2 regions of the Nitrincola sp. genome follow, and region 2 is predicted to be linked to the other one. Evidence: predicted binding sites of a transcription regulator. Region 2 holds the regulator's gene; the other holds the start of a gene.
The links. Region 2 encodes sigma-54, which starts transcription at its own class of promoters, with help from an activator protein. Its sites were predicted from a motif close to TGGCACNNNNNTTGCTNT; they were not measured.

Region 1: a site for sigma-54 is predicted at 1,494-1,511, ahead of nifH (nitrogenase iron protein). Genes of this name have one in related genera too.

The regions. Positions count from the first base shown of each region.
Region 1 covers NZ_JBLXDN010000010.1:94,139-101,434, reverse strand. The annotation lists gene ACN0R1_RS09745 (bacteriohemerythrin) at 1-350, opposite strand, end outside; gene ACN0R1_RS09740 (SIR2 family protein) at 366-1,226, opposite strand; gene nifH (nitrogenase iron protein) at 1,571-2,446, shown strand; gene nifD (nitrogenase molybdenum-iron protein alpha chain) at 2,565-4,037, shown strand; gene nifK (nitrogenase molybdenum-iron protein subunit beta) at 4,097-5,668, shown strand; gene nifT (putative nitrogen fixation protein NifT) at 5,696-5,911, shown strand; gene ACN0R1_RS09715 (4Fe-4S dicluster domain-containing protein) at 5,951-6,142, shown strand; gene ACN0R1_RS09710 (dinitrogenase iron-molybdenum cofactor biosynthesis protein) at 6,223-6,930, shown strand; gene ACN0R1_RS09705 (DUF6129 family protein) at 6,927-7,202, shown strand; gene ACN0R1_RS09700 (hypothetical protein) at 7,228-7,296, shown strand, end outside.
Region 2 covers NZ_JBLXDN010000001.1:332,802-340,097, forward strand. The annotation lists gene lptC (LPS export ABC transporter periplasmic protein LptC) at 1-533, shown strand, start outside; gene lptA (lipopolysaccharide transport periplasmic protein LptA) at 520-1,032, shown strand; gene lptB (LPS export ABC transporter ATP-binding protein) at 1,035-1,763, shown strand; gene ACN0R1_RS01545 (RNA polymerase factor sigma-54) at 1,803-3,308, shown strand; gene hpf (ribosome hibernation promoting factor) at 3,357-3,647, shown strand; gene ACN0R1_RS01555 (PTS sugar transporter subunit IIA) at 3,669-4,133, shown strand; gene rapZ (RNase adapter RapZ) at 4,137-4,994, shown strand; gene ACN0R1_RS01565 (HPr family phosphocarrier protein) at 5,006-5,275, shown strand; gene yjgA (ribosome biogenesis factor YjgA) at 5,285-5,818, shown strand; gene ACN0R1_RS01575 (YhdP family protein) at 5,828-7,296, opposite strand, start outside.

The DNA of each region.
Region 1 (7,296 bases), on a different contig from region 2:
CAGTTTTGTTGATGCTCATCCTGCCACAGGCATAACTGACTGTGCAGTGTAAGCGCATCGGGTCCCACCTGATGCTGTAGTTGCTGATGATAGTCATCCAACATTTTCAGCAACGCCTGATGTTGTCGGCGGTGTGAATCATAGCCGGGATAGCCGGTTACCTGCATAAAGCGTTCTTCCTGATCAAAATGCTCACGGGCATTCAATATCAGGCTATTCAGCAGGCAAGGTAATGCGGTTTTTGACACCATCGGCAGTGCACCCAGCAGTGCCGTAAAGTGATGGTGGGCACGATCCATGGCCGGTAAATTGTAATGTTGCAAACGTAGTGTCGCAGTCATATCTGTCATGATATACATCCTCATTCAGGCATAGCAGGGATCGGTAGCTTCAACCAGTGCCGCCAGACACTCTTCGTGTGTCATTGACAAAATTTGAAACCCTTTGCGGCTTAGAAATTTCTCTTCATTTGCGGTCGGATCAGGCAGACAAGCCCAGCCAGCAGGCTTTCCAGCACCATAGGCAATATCACTGAGCAGCATGCGCGGGGTATCACGGTTCAGGCGCAAGCCCAGCAACAAATACTGTTTCCCGAGGCGTTGCTGCTTCAGGAAGGGTGGCATTCCGAACCCGCCCATCAGTTCTGTCAGGTAATCGACATAATCTGCATCTGAAGCAATATAGAGTGATTCAGGTAAGGGCGTTCCCACGGGTTTAAACAACACCGGCAAGTCTGTATCCAACCAAGACGCCTGAGTGGCTACATATTGGCTACCGTTGTAATGAAACAGACGATAGCGTTCGCTACCACCGGTAATGCGCGCCACCCCAACAACCAGGATATGCGGGGTGTCCCGCCATAACAGTTGCATCTGGGTATCACGGTTCATATCGATAATGTAATCCGGATTCAGTGACGCCAGTTGCTGATGAATGCTGGAAACACTCCAGGTGGTATCACGGTAGGTGGTGTCGAGAAACCGCGTAACCGCCTTACGGCCTTTTTTCAGCTCGATATTCATCGCCGCACGTGGAAACTCATACATCAACTTGGGTGCCATAGGCCGCCCCTGATTCATGGCGATGATCAAGCTGTCGCTATCAGCGGGTATCGGATTGCCCTGCGGATCGGTCACGTCGTTGAGTGCGTCCGGCCCTATAACCGGTACACATTGACCGGAGCGCATGGCTTCCAGCAGGCTGTCAGGCAGTGTCTTATTCATCATCTGGTTCGCCTCTGTTTTCATTCAGTCAAAATAACGTTCAAGCTAACAACAGCAATTCACATGCCATGATCACAACAAGGTCAGTAAATGGCGGCATTACGGGGGCTGCGTACCTTTCACCTAACAAGGACCTTGTCGGTTAGCCACAATTTTGTTGTCGCCAGTCCGACAAGAGGTTTAGCTTTGTCAGCTCCATAACGACCACAAACAATACATGGTTATTTTAAATTTACATAAATAACAACACGTTAAAATATTTTTAAGACTTGGCACAGCCCTTGCCATATTACCTGCAGCGGTGAGCAATTTTGTTCGCCAAATGTTCCAACTTGAGGAGAATGACTATGGCTTTACGTCAAGCTGCTATTTACGGCAAGGGTGGTATCGGTAAATCAACCACGACTCAAAACCTGGTTGCTGCGCTGGCAGAAATGGGTTTGAAAGTCATGATTGTGGGCTGCGATCCAAAAGCAGATTCAACCCGTCTGATTTTGCACTCAAAAGCACAAACCACAGTAATGCATTTGGCTGCAGAAGCCGGCTCAGTAGAAGACCTGGAGCTGGAAGATGTGATGGCCGTGGGTTACGGCGGTATCAAGTGCGTTGAATCCGGTGGTCCTGAGCCAGGAGTTGGCTGCGCTGGTCGCGGTGTTATCACCGCCATCAACTTCCTGGAAGAGGAAGGCGCCTACGATGAAGAACTGGACTTTGTGTTCTACGACGTACTGGGTGACGTGGTGTGTGGTGGCTTTGCCATGCCAATCCGTGAAAACAAGGCGCAGGAAATCTACATCGTTTGCTCTGGTGAAATGATGGCGATGTTTGCGGCCAACAATATTGCCAAGGGTATCGTGAAATACGCCACCTCAGGCAGTGTGCGTCTGGCTGGCCTGATCTGTAACAGTCGTAATACCGACCGTGAAGATGAGCTGATCATGGCACTCGCGGCCCGTCTGGGTACCACCATGATTCACTTTGTTCCGCGTGACAACGTGGTACAGCATGCAGAAATCCGCCGCATGACCTGTATTGAATACGATCCAACCACCAAGCAGGCCGATGAGTACCGTGCCCTGGCACGCAAAATTGTTGAGAACAAGAATTTTGTAGTACCAACGCCGCTGGAAATGGACGACCTGGAAGAACTACTGATGGAGTTCGGCATTCTGGAAGAAGAGGACGAGAGTATTGTCGGTCAGCGTGCTGAAGCGGTTGCTTAATTGCAACCAGGCACGCTAATAGGTCTCGTGCTGAGGCCAACATGAGCAGTAAGTGCTCGCTAACTCATTCTCAATGGCGTTTCTGCAGATGGGCAGACGTCGCTGGAGGAAACCTGTTATGGCTAAGTTAACCAAAGAAGAGGCTCAAGCACTCATTCAGGAAGTGCTGGAAGTCTATCCGGAAAAGGCGAAAAAGGATCGTGCCAAGCATTTAACGGTAAATGATACCGCCGCTGAGGCAAAAACCTGCGTCACCTCCAACCGTAAATCTCTGCCAGGGGTCATGACCATTCGTGGTTGTGCCTACGCTGGCTCCAAGGGTGTGGTCTGGGGTCCAATTAAGGACATGATCCATATCTCGCACGGTCCGGTTGGCTGCGGTCAATATTCGCGGGCTGGACGGCGTAACTACTATGTCGGCACTACCGGCGTAGACAGCTTCGGTACGATGAACTTCACGTCTGATTTTCAGGAAAAAGACATCGTTTTCGGTGGTGATAAAAAGCTCAGCAAACTCATCACTGAAATTGAACAACTCTTCCCACTCAACCGCGGTATCAGCGTACAGTCTGAATGTCCAATTGGTCTGATCGGGGATGACATCGAAGCGGTCTCTAAAGCCAGTAGTAATGAGATCGGCAAACCGGTGATTCCCGTACGCTGTGAAGGCTTCCGCGGCGTTTCTCAATCACTCGGACACCATATTGCCAACGATGCGATCCGTGACCATGTGTTCGACCGCGAAGGCGGTGGCAATGGTGTAGAGCCAGGCCAATATGATGTCGCCATTCTGGGTGACTACAATATCGGCGGTGATGCCTGGTCTTCACGTATTTTACTGGAAGAAATGGGCTTGCGTGTCGTTGCTCAGTGGTCTGGAGATGGCACCCTGGCGGAGATGGAGCAGACCCCGAAAGTGAAGCTTAACCTGCTGCACTGCTACCGCTCCATGAACTACATCTCACGCCATATGGAAGAAAAGTACGGCATCCCCTGGGTTGAGTACAACTTCTTTGGCCCTACCAAAATTGCCGAAAGCCTGCGCAAAATTGCCGCCTATTTTGATGACAACATCAAAGAAGGTGCTGAAAAGGTTATCGCCAAATACCAAGCCATGTCAGCTGAAATCATTGCCAAATACCGGCCACGTCTGGAAGGCAAGAAAGTCATGCTGTATGTCGGTGGTCTGCGCCCACGCCACGTGATCGGAGCCTATGAAGACCTGGGCATGGAAGTGGTCGGTACTGGCTATGAATTCGGCCATAACGATGACTATGACCGTACCCGTAACGATATCGGCAATGCCACGCTGATTTATGACGATGTCACCGGTTTTGAGTTTGAGGAATTCGTCAAACGCGTCAAACCCGACCTGGTCGGCTCCGGCGTGAAGGAAAAGTACATTTTCCAGAAAATGGGTGTGCCTTTCCGTCAGATGCATTCCTGGGATTATTCCGGCCCTTACCATGGTTACGATGGCTTCGCCATTTTTGCCAAGGATATGGACATGACACTGAACAATCCCTGCTGGTCAAAACTGACGCCGCCCTGGAAACAACTTCCAGAAGTTGAGCAGCAGGCTGTTGCCTGATTCCCTTATCACTACTCACGCCTGCGTCCGCAGATTAGCGGCCAGGCAAGGAGACGGTCATGCAAGACATTGAAAATATCAAACAAAGCTACCCCTTGTTCCAGAATGATGAGTACAAGGATGTGCTGGCGCGCAAAAAAGGTGACTATGAAAACGGTCATCCGGTCGATACAGTCGATGACACTTTCATCTGGACCACCTCAGTTGAATATAAAGAGCTCAACTTTGCCCGCGAAGCTCTGACGGTTAACCCGGCCAAGGCCTGTCAACCGCTGGGGGCGGTACTCTGCGCACTGGGCTTTGAAAAAACCCTACCCTATGTGCATGGATCACAAGGCTGTGTGGCGTACTTCCGCACCTATTTCAACCGCCATTTCAAGGAGCCGGTAGCCTGTGTTTCCGATTCCATGACAGAAGATGCGGCGGTGTTCGGCGGCCAGAAAAATATGATCGACGGACTGGAAAATGCCAAGGCACTTTACAAACCTGAGATGATCGCTGTTTCCACCACTTGCATGGCTGAGGTTATCGGTGATGACCTGAATGCCTTTATCGGCAACGCCAAAAAAGCCGGTGCGGTGGAGCAAGACTTTCCTACGCCATTTGCGCATACGCCATCCTTTGTTGGCTCACATGTAACCGGCTGGGACAACATGTTTGAAGGCATCGCCCGTTACTTCACCCTCAACCACATGGACGATAAAGAGGTGGGTAGTAACGGTAAAATCAACCTGGTACCGGGTTTCGAGACCTATCTGGGTAACTACCGTGTTATCCATCGCATGATGCAGGAGATGGGCGTTGATTACAGTCTGCTGTCAGATCCGACCGAAGTGCTGGATACACCGGCAGACGGTGAGTACCGCATGTATTCAGGCGGTACCACACAGGATGAAATGAAAGATGCGCCCAATGCCATCACCACCATCTTGCTGCAACCCTTGCACCTGGTCAAAACGGATAAACTGCTGACCAATACCTGGCACCATGATGTTCCCAAGCTGGATATCCCCATGGGGCTGGAATTGACTGATAACTTCCTCATGGCAGTATCGCGTCTGACAGGCAAAGCGATTCCGGATAGCCTGGCCAAGGAGCGTGGACGCCTGGTGGATATGATGACCGACTCCCACACCTGGTTACACGGTAAGAAGTTTGCCCTCTATGGCGACCCTGACTTTACCCTGGGACTGACCAAGTTTCTGCTGGAGCTGGGTGCCGAGCCAAGCCATGTACTCTGCCAGAGCGGCGGCAAGCGCTGGGAAAAACGCATGAAGAAAATGCTGCAGGATTCAGCACCGGTCAACAATCAGACCCAGCTGTTTTCGCGTCATGATCTGTGGCACTTCCGTTCATTGATGTTCACTGAAAAACCGGACTTCATGATCGGTAACTCCTACGGCAAGTTTATCCAGCGTGACACCCTGCATAAAGGCAAGGAGTTCGAGGTGCCTCTCATCCGTATTGGCTTCCCGATCTTTGATCGCCATCACCTGCACCGTTCAACCACCATGGGCTACGAAGGTGCGATGACGATACTGACCACCCTGGTGAATGCCGTACTGGAGCGCATGGATGATGATACCCGTCTGATGGCGCAAACAGACTTTAACTATGATCTGGTGCGTTAATCAGACGATTCAGTGCAGGAGAAACCTATGGCCAACATTATCATCAGTCAGGCAGCAGACGGTGGACTGACCTTCTACATGCCGAAAAAGGATCTGGAAGTCCCGGTTGAGTCGCTGGAATTTAACCAGCCGCAAAAGTGGGGAGGTGAGCTGACACTGGCCGGTGGCCAGCGATACTACATCGATCCACTAGACAACATGCCGTCACTTCCCAAATCCCTGCGCGCCAAACGCATGGACTGAAGGCCATAGGCTTCTTGGTTAACTGTGGAGGATGTAACCATGTCAATGAAAATAGATCCGGATATCTGTACGGCCTGTGGCGACTGTGAAGTGGAATGCCCCACTGTGTCAATCAGCGCCAAGCGTGGAACCTATGTGATCAATGCCAGCAGCTGTGATGAGTGTGTTGATGAGGGTGAGCCGCGCTGTGTGGCGGTCTGCCCAGTCGACTGTATCACACTGGCGGCCTGATCCAGGCTGTCATAACTGAAACCGGCCTTAACCGGCCGGTTTCAGTATATCCATTAGCTTTCGCAAGGGGAAAAAATTCCATGACCAGTATCAGCCAAGGCGCCGCACGTCGCTTATCCCAAGCGGCACGGGTACTGTCCGAACAAGACCCGACCATTTTTGTAGTCGCTATGGGTTCCTATCTCGGCTTGCCGATTACCGAAGCCAAGCTACAGACGCTGACCGTCGAAGATATTAACCGTATTCTTAGCGGTGACGATGGCGAACTACCCGAAGACTATAGCCGTGATAGCATCAAAAATGCACTGCGATACCTTTGGGGCGAGCAGGAAGCTCAGCTCATAACACCGGAAATAGAGACGATGCCGGTGTCGATGCAGGGCTCACCCAGTATTAAGGTGGCTGTGGCGTCGAACAATGCCGAACTGCTGGATGGCCATTTTGGTTCCTGTCTGCGGTTTTTGATTTACCGCGTCAACACTGAGGGGCTCTATCTAGCCGATATACGTGATGCCAGCAGCACGCAGACGGCAGATGACCGCAACACCGCCAGAGCCGAGCTGATCGGCGACTGCCAATTGCTTTATGTACAGTCTATCGGTGGTCCGGCGGCGGCCAAAGTGGTACGTGCAGGCGTCCATCCCATTAAGTTTCCTAAGCCCGGCGCCGCTCGAGATACGCTGAATGCGTTGCAAAGCACCCTGGTCAACCCACCTCCTTGGCTAGCTAAAATTCTGGGTAAAGAAAATGTATTGCTACAACGCTTCGTCGAAGAGGCCGAAGAATGATCGCCGCCGGTGCATTACAGCAATTGGCCCAGGCCATCGAGCAAACGCCTCTGGCACTCAGGGATGATACGCAGCTGTTTAAAGCCTTTTTGCCAGATGCCAGCCTGACCTGCTGCAGCGACAACGATATACCTGGACGCGCCAAGCCGGCTTATCAGGGAACAGGGTTTGATCTGTATCTGGTGGATGCAAGCGCACACTGCGCCAGCCTGACCAATGACCTGACAATCGCCTGCGGTGTGGTTTTGGCACTTCATGACGATGACGATTAGGCCTGAATCTGACGGGGAGAACAGCATGCAGAACAGGGTATCGGCTATAGTACAGCCTGACAGCCTGCAACACTCTGGACCCGGTGTAGATTAC
Region 2 (7,296 bases):
GTCTGGCAATACTACTGGCCGCGCTGGTGTACTGGGGCATTTTTGGCAGTCCTGGTGAAACCGTTTCAGGTGACCCGGATAATCCAGATCGAGTGGACTTTTTTATCCGCGATGCGTACATCAGTGTATTCGATGAAAACGGACAACTCTCACGCATCGTCCAGTCACCCCATTTGCAGCATTTCCCGGCACCGGAGCTGATCACACTGAACAGCCCATTGATTACACTGCCTCGCGATGGACGTGGCGATACACAGATTTCGTCCGACCTCGGCAGCATGCCAGACGATGAAAGCAAGATTGAACTTGCAGGAAACGTCAGGGTTATTGATAATTCGGCTGCAGAAACACCTTGGGTACTGACGACATCAGTCATGACATTACTGCCACCGGATGATTATGCCGAAACCGATGCTCCCGTTCAGATTCAACAGGGAACCAACCGTACCGATGCTATCGGCATGCAGGCGTGGCTAAAAGAACACCGTATAGACCTGCTGTCTGACGTAAGAGGATATTATGCGACATACTAAAATGTTAATGCTGTGCCTGATCACAGCACTACTGATACTGAGTCAGACTGCTTACGCCCTGCCTGAAGACCAGGAGCAGCCAATCTATGTCTCAGCCGATCACGCCAGCATGAACGAACTCACTGGCGTCGCTGTGTATACCGGATCAGTTGAAATACGTCAGGGCACCATGCTGATGCTGGGTTCACGTGTCGAAATGCACCGTGATAATGCCGGTAGTATTTCCAGAATTTTATCGACTGGCTCCCCTGCTGAGTTTCATCAGCAAGCCAGTGCCAACCAGCCTACAACCAAGGCCTATGGATTACGTATGGATTACCAGGTACCCACTCAGACGGTAACCATTACTGAAAACGCTCGCGTTATGCAGGACGCCGACGAGTTCACCGGAGATCGCATCGTCTATGACATGGATAAATCTGTCGTGGATGCATTCAGAAGCGAGTCTCAGGATGGCCAGCGCGTGCAAATGATCATTCAACCGAAAGGCAACCAGTAGCCATGACCACCACTCTGGAAGCCCTGCATCTGGCCAAGTCCTATAAAGGACGTGATGTTGTTCGCGACGTTTCCCTGAAAATCAGCCAGGGCGAAATTGTGGGTCTGCTGGGTCCAAATGGTGCGGGTAAAACGACCTGCTTCTATATGATCGTGGGACTGGTAAATGCCGACAAGGGCAATATTCGTCTTGCACAGCAGGATATCACCCAATTGCCTATGCACAGCCGCGCCAAAAAAGGCATCGGCTATCTGCCACAGGAAGCTTCGGTGTTCAGAAAGCTGAGTGTCAGCGACAATCTGATGGCCATTCTGGAAACCCGTAAGGAGTTATCCAAATCAGACCGCACCCAGTTACTGGAAGAGCTGCTACAGGAATTCCATATTACCCATCTACGCAACAGCCCAGGTATGGCACTGTCTGGGGGGGAGCGTCGGCGCGTGGAGATAGCCCGTGCATTGGCCACGGAACCACGCTTCATTCTGCTGGATGAACCCTTTGCGGGTGTTGATCCGATATCAGTAAATGATATTAAACAGACCATACGGCATCTTCAGGAACGTAATATAGGTATACTGATAACTGATCACAATGTGCGCGAGACCCTCGACATTTGTGAACGTGCCTACATCGTCAGTGAAGGCGCCATCCTTGCAGATGGCAGTCCATCTGACATAATGGGCAACAAGCAGGTTCGCAGCGCCTATCTCGGCGACCAGTTCCGGCTTTAGTCACCATCCCTGCCTCTGAATAAGTGATCTTAACGGCATATGAAGCAAGCGTTACATCTCAAGATTGGCCAACATCTCACGATGACGCCACAGCTGCAACAAGCCATCCGCCTGCTGCAGCTGTCAACACTGGATCTACAACAGGAGATCCAGCAGGCGCTGGACAGCAACCCGTTGCTGGAAGTCAGTGATGATGAATCTGACACGACCGAAGCGCTCGTGGATCAAACCTATGAAGATAAAGAAACCGCTGCACTAAACAGCAATAGCGAAACGTCAGACAATTCAAACGAAGACACTGGGGCAGATACTGACTGGAATGAATCCATTCCCGATGACTTGCCCACTGACAGCAACTGGGAAGACACCTTCCAAAGCCAAGGCCCAGGCTCAGGCTCTGCTGCCGAAGGCGACTGGCCTAATCAAGACAATGATACCCGAGAAGACACCCTCCAGGATCATCTGATCTGGCAGTTGAACCTGACCCCCATGAGTGAACAGGACTATATGGTGGCAGAGGCCATTATCGACGCCACGGATGCGGATGGCTACCTGCGTAGCGACCTTGCCGAGCTACTGGAACAGTTCCAGGCACAACAGCCGGAACTGTTCATGGAAGCCGATGAAGATGAAATTCTGGCGGTACTCCACCGGGTTCAGCAATTTGATCCACCGGGGGTAGCCGCCCGAGATCTGAGTGAATGCCTGTGTATACAGATCAGGCAACTGCCAGAAACGATCGAATGGCGTGAGCAAGCAATTCGCCTTTGCCGGGAATTTTTACCCCTGCTAGGCAGCCATGATTACAAAACACTGATGCGCAAAATGCGTCTGAATGACGTTGAACTGGATAATGTCATCAACCTGATCCGCTCGTTAAACCCCAAACCCGGCGCATTGATCAGCTCCACTCAATCTGAATATGTCATACCCGATGTCATGGTGCGTAAAATCCAGGATGAGTGGATCGTATCCCTTAATCCAGATATCGCTCCTAAACTGCGGATCAATTCACAGTATGCGGATTTGATCCGACGTGCTGACAGCAGTGCCGACAATACCTACTTGAAAAATCACCTGCAGGAAGCGCGCTGGTTTTTGAAAAGTTTGCTGAGCCGCAATGACACGCTACTAAAGGTGGCAACCGAGATTGTCGAGCGACAGCGCGACTTTCTCGACACAGGTGATGAAGCCATGAAACCCATGGTGTTGCATGATATCGCTGAAGCGGTATCCATGCATGAATCCACCATTTCCCGTGTTACCACACAAAAATTCATTCATACCCCCAGAGGTATTTTTGAGCTTAAATATTTCTTTTCCAGTCAGGTTAATACGGCCGATGGAGAAGGTGCTTCATCCACAGCGATTCGAGCGCTGATCAAAAAGTTGATTTCTGCTGAAAATACAGCCAAACCCCTCAGCGATAACAAGATCGCACAACTGCTGAAAGAGCAGGGAATCAACGTAGCAAGACGTACCGTCGCAAAATATCGTGAGGCGTTAAGCATTCCGCCTTCTAATGAGCGCAAGCGTCTGCTTTAATTAACTATAGAGTACGACCTCATCGTACCGGCACTAAGGAGAGATACCATGCAGATCAATATAACCGGTCATCACGTAGAACTGACAGATGCATTAAATGAGTACGTTCGCAGTAAATTCGTGCGTCTTGAGCGTCATTTCGACAATATTACCAACGTACAGGTGACCCTGAGTGTTGAGAAGCAGCGCCAGAAAGCTGAAGCTGACTTACATGTAGCTGGAGGTGAAATATTTGCACAAGCCGAACAGGATGACATGTATGCTGCAATAGATGCCATGATCGACAAATTGGATCGTCAGGTCATTAAGCACAAGGAAAAAATGAAATCTCATAAATAACCACTAACTATTGACTATCACATGCCTATATCCGAACTACTGACTGAATCCCTGACACTCTGTCATATCGATGCCGTCAGTAAAAAACGTGTTTTAGAAATTGCCAGTGAAACACTGGCTGCCGAAATAGATGAACTGGAAGCTGAAGATGTCTTCAGCGCCCTGCTCAATCGTGAACGCCTCGGCAGTACAGGCATCGGCGACGGTGTGGCGATCCCACACTGTCGTCTGGCTGGCTGTAATAGAGCTCTCGCACTTTTAATCACCTTGAAAGAACCTATTGATTTTGATGCGATAGACAACCGTCCTGTCGACCTTCTCTGCTGCCTATTGGTCCCTGAAGATGCGGCTACAGAGCATTTACAAACACTCGCTGGTCTAGCCGAGCTCTTCAGTCAGTCAGAGATACGTGAAGCACTGCGAGGTGCTACTGATGCCGTCACGCTGTTCAGTCGTTTTATGAACGCTGCCGGGCAAGGAAGCTAAGCTGTGAAGCTGGTCATTTTGAGTGGTCGATCCGGTTCAGGTAAAACTACGGCGCTGCAAGCACTTGAAGATGCTGGTTTTTATTGCATTGACAATCTTCCAGCCATGCTATTACCTGAGCTGATCAAGCAAATGACCGAGGCCACAGGAAATCCTTCCAGGATAGCTGTCAGCATTGACGCCCGAAACCTGACCAGCAACCTGGAACGTTTTCCAGCGTTACTTGAACAGCTCAAACAGTTCAATGACCTGAGTTGTGAAGTAATCTACCTGGACGCATCGGAATCGACGCTGCTGAAACGTTTCAGTGCAACCCGACGCAAGCATCCGCTCACGGATACGCATTCTGGATTACATGAAGCGATCGAATACGAACGGGTTTTACTCGAACCCATCGCCACCCTGGCAGACATGCGGATTGATACTACACGGCTGACGCTGTATGAGTTACGTGATCGTATTAAACTGCGAATTACCAACAGGCGAGAACAATCGCTATCGCTGCTGTTTGAGTCTTTTGGCTTTAAACACGGTGTACCACTGGACGCTGACTTTACCTTTGATGTGCGCACACTACCCAATCCTCACTGGGTACCAGAATTGCGCCCACTGACCGGACTGGACAAAGAGGTACGTGAGTTTCTGCAGCAATCTACCGATGTGGATGAGATGATAGCGGATATCTCTCACTTTCTGGAACGCTGGTTACCACGTATTCGCCAGGATAACCGTAGTTACCTGACAATCTGTATCGGCTGTACCGGTGGCCAACATCGCTCGGTCTATCTGGCAGAATACCTTGCTAACCATTTCAGCCTGTCGATGGACAGTGTCCATGTCCGTCACCGCGAACTGACCTGATTGAGAAAAGCATGATTGAATCCCCCATCACTATCATTAATAAACTTGGTTTACATGCGCGAGCGGCGGCTAAACTCAGCACCCTGGCCAGTGGTTTTTCCAGCCAGATTCAAGTTGAAAAAAGCGGCCGTTGCGTCGACTGCAAAAGCATTATGGCGGTAATGATGCTGGCCGCCAGCAAAGGCACTGAGCTGATTCTTCGCATTGAAGGCACGGATGAACAACAGGCTTTTGAAGCCATAACCACACTGATTAACAACCGCTTTGATGAGCCGGAATAGAGCCCCCTTATGAACCCACCAGATCAACACAATTTTCAGGCCGATGACGAGGATACCATTGTCAGCCGCTCCGAGCTGAAACGACAGATGGATGCCCTGAAGCAACTGGGCAAGCGCATCACCGAATTGCGCCCTGACCAGCAGGAAAAAATTCCTATGGATAGTGTCCTCCGTGCCGCTGTAGCTGAAACGCGACGCATCACCTCCAACGGGGCATTGAAACGCCACATGCAGTTTATTGGCAAACTGATGCGACATGCTGACGTGGAGGCCATCCGCCTGGCACTGGATGAATTTGATACCGCAAGTCAGGCGCATAACCAGAAATTTCATGGCCTTGAACAATGGCGTGAACGCTTACTACTGGAAGGTACTGCCGGAAATGAAGCACTGGAAGCTTTTATCAATGACTATCCACAGACTGATATTCAGCTATTGCGTCAGTTGATCCGCAATACCCGGCGGGAAATTGAAAAGCAGCAACCACCAGTGCAATACCGCAAGCTGTTCCGACTCCTGCGCGATACCACCGAGTCAGACTGAGCCAGGACATCAGCCCTCGTTGGCATTCAGCAGGTTCAGCTGAGGATCATCCCAGTGACCCGTTAATGTATAGGCAATACGGGTCATTTTTTCGATTCGGTCACCCATAATTTTATCAAAAATGAATATCGCACCAGCGACCTGCGGTGCTCCAAGCAGCACCGCTCCGAGGGTGAGATTGCTGCTCAGCGGCACACTCACCTTAATGGTCTTATTCAGCTGTTGGGTATTCAGATTGACATTACCGGTAATTTCCATTGATGCCGATGGGCCAGTGAGCATGAATGGTTCACGGGTACTCGCCAGTCCCCGATTCAGATCATAGCTGGCCTTTAACTCATCAAACACCAATCCGCGTTGCAGCAAATCACTGAAGTCCAACCGCAGACGTCTCGACAGGGTGTTTAAGTTAAGCAGCCCAAATACGCGTAGTAAATTAGCCCCACTACCGGATTCAATAATACGCCCCTCTTCAGCCTGAAAGCTGAAAAAACCATCCAGTTCAGCCACACTGAATTGCCAGGGAGCACCTGGCCAGGTCAATTGTGCTGAAGATACTAACCGAGTTGTCTCCAGAGGCCTTCCCTGCCCCCAAAGCTCAAGCACATCAGCCAAATCAGCGCCTGACAGGTTTAATGTCAGGTCTGTGGCCGGATGTGCCCCAGCTTGCCAATGGGCTCTGCCACTCACAGAGAAATCAAGCAGCTCACCCTGTATGTCTTCAAAAGTTACCTGCTGTGCTTGTGGTTGCATACGCAATTGCCAGCGCCCCAAAGCCCGCTGACCCAAACGCAAGTCATCAATTTGCAGATCAAGCCTGGGAAGCTCTGAGGTATCTACCGAGAGCATTTGATCACTACCCGATTGCAGCAACGGCACAGAAGATTCAGACTCTGCATCTGCACTGGGCAGATGCAGATAATCAAATCGAGCGATCCATTCGCCTTCAGAGACCAATGCTGGGGGTTGAATATAGCCTTGGGCGCTTAGTCCAGCCAACTCACCAGATACTTCAAGCCTGGCGGTTTGCGGCAGTACCGGAACCCCCTGGCCCAGCAACACCTGTCCACGCAGCTCAGCTGACAAGTCCATAACACCTTGCAGCAGTTGATCATAGTGAAAAGATAAACGTGAATTTTCAGGATAGATGTCCAGATACAGCGAGCGGCTCTCCTCAGCCGGTTTTGCCAATACCAAGGGTAGATCAACCGCTGTTCCTACCAGGTCTGAACGTATCTCCATACGTGGGCAGCGTGACGACTCAGCACAAAAGGTCATATCCACCTGCGCCTGACTTTTGCCAGTAAGCCTGTCGGATAGTGTTATACCAGCGAGGTGGTCCAAATTCACACTGGATACAGCCCCTTGCAGATGAACTTGCGTGTCAGTACCTTCGGTAGTTATCTGGGCATTGACCGCTTCCCCAAACAACTGCCCCTGTAAACTGTCCGATGTCAGCCCTTGCCGTGTGGTATAGC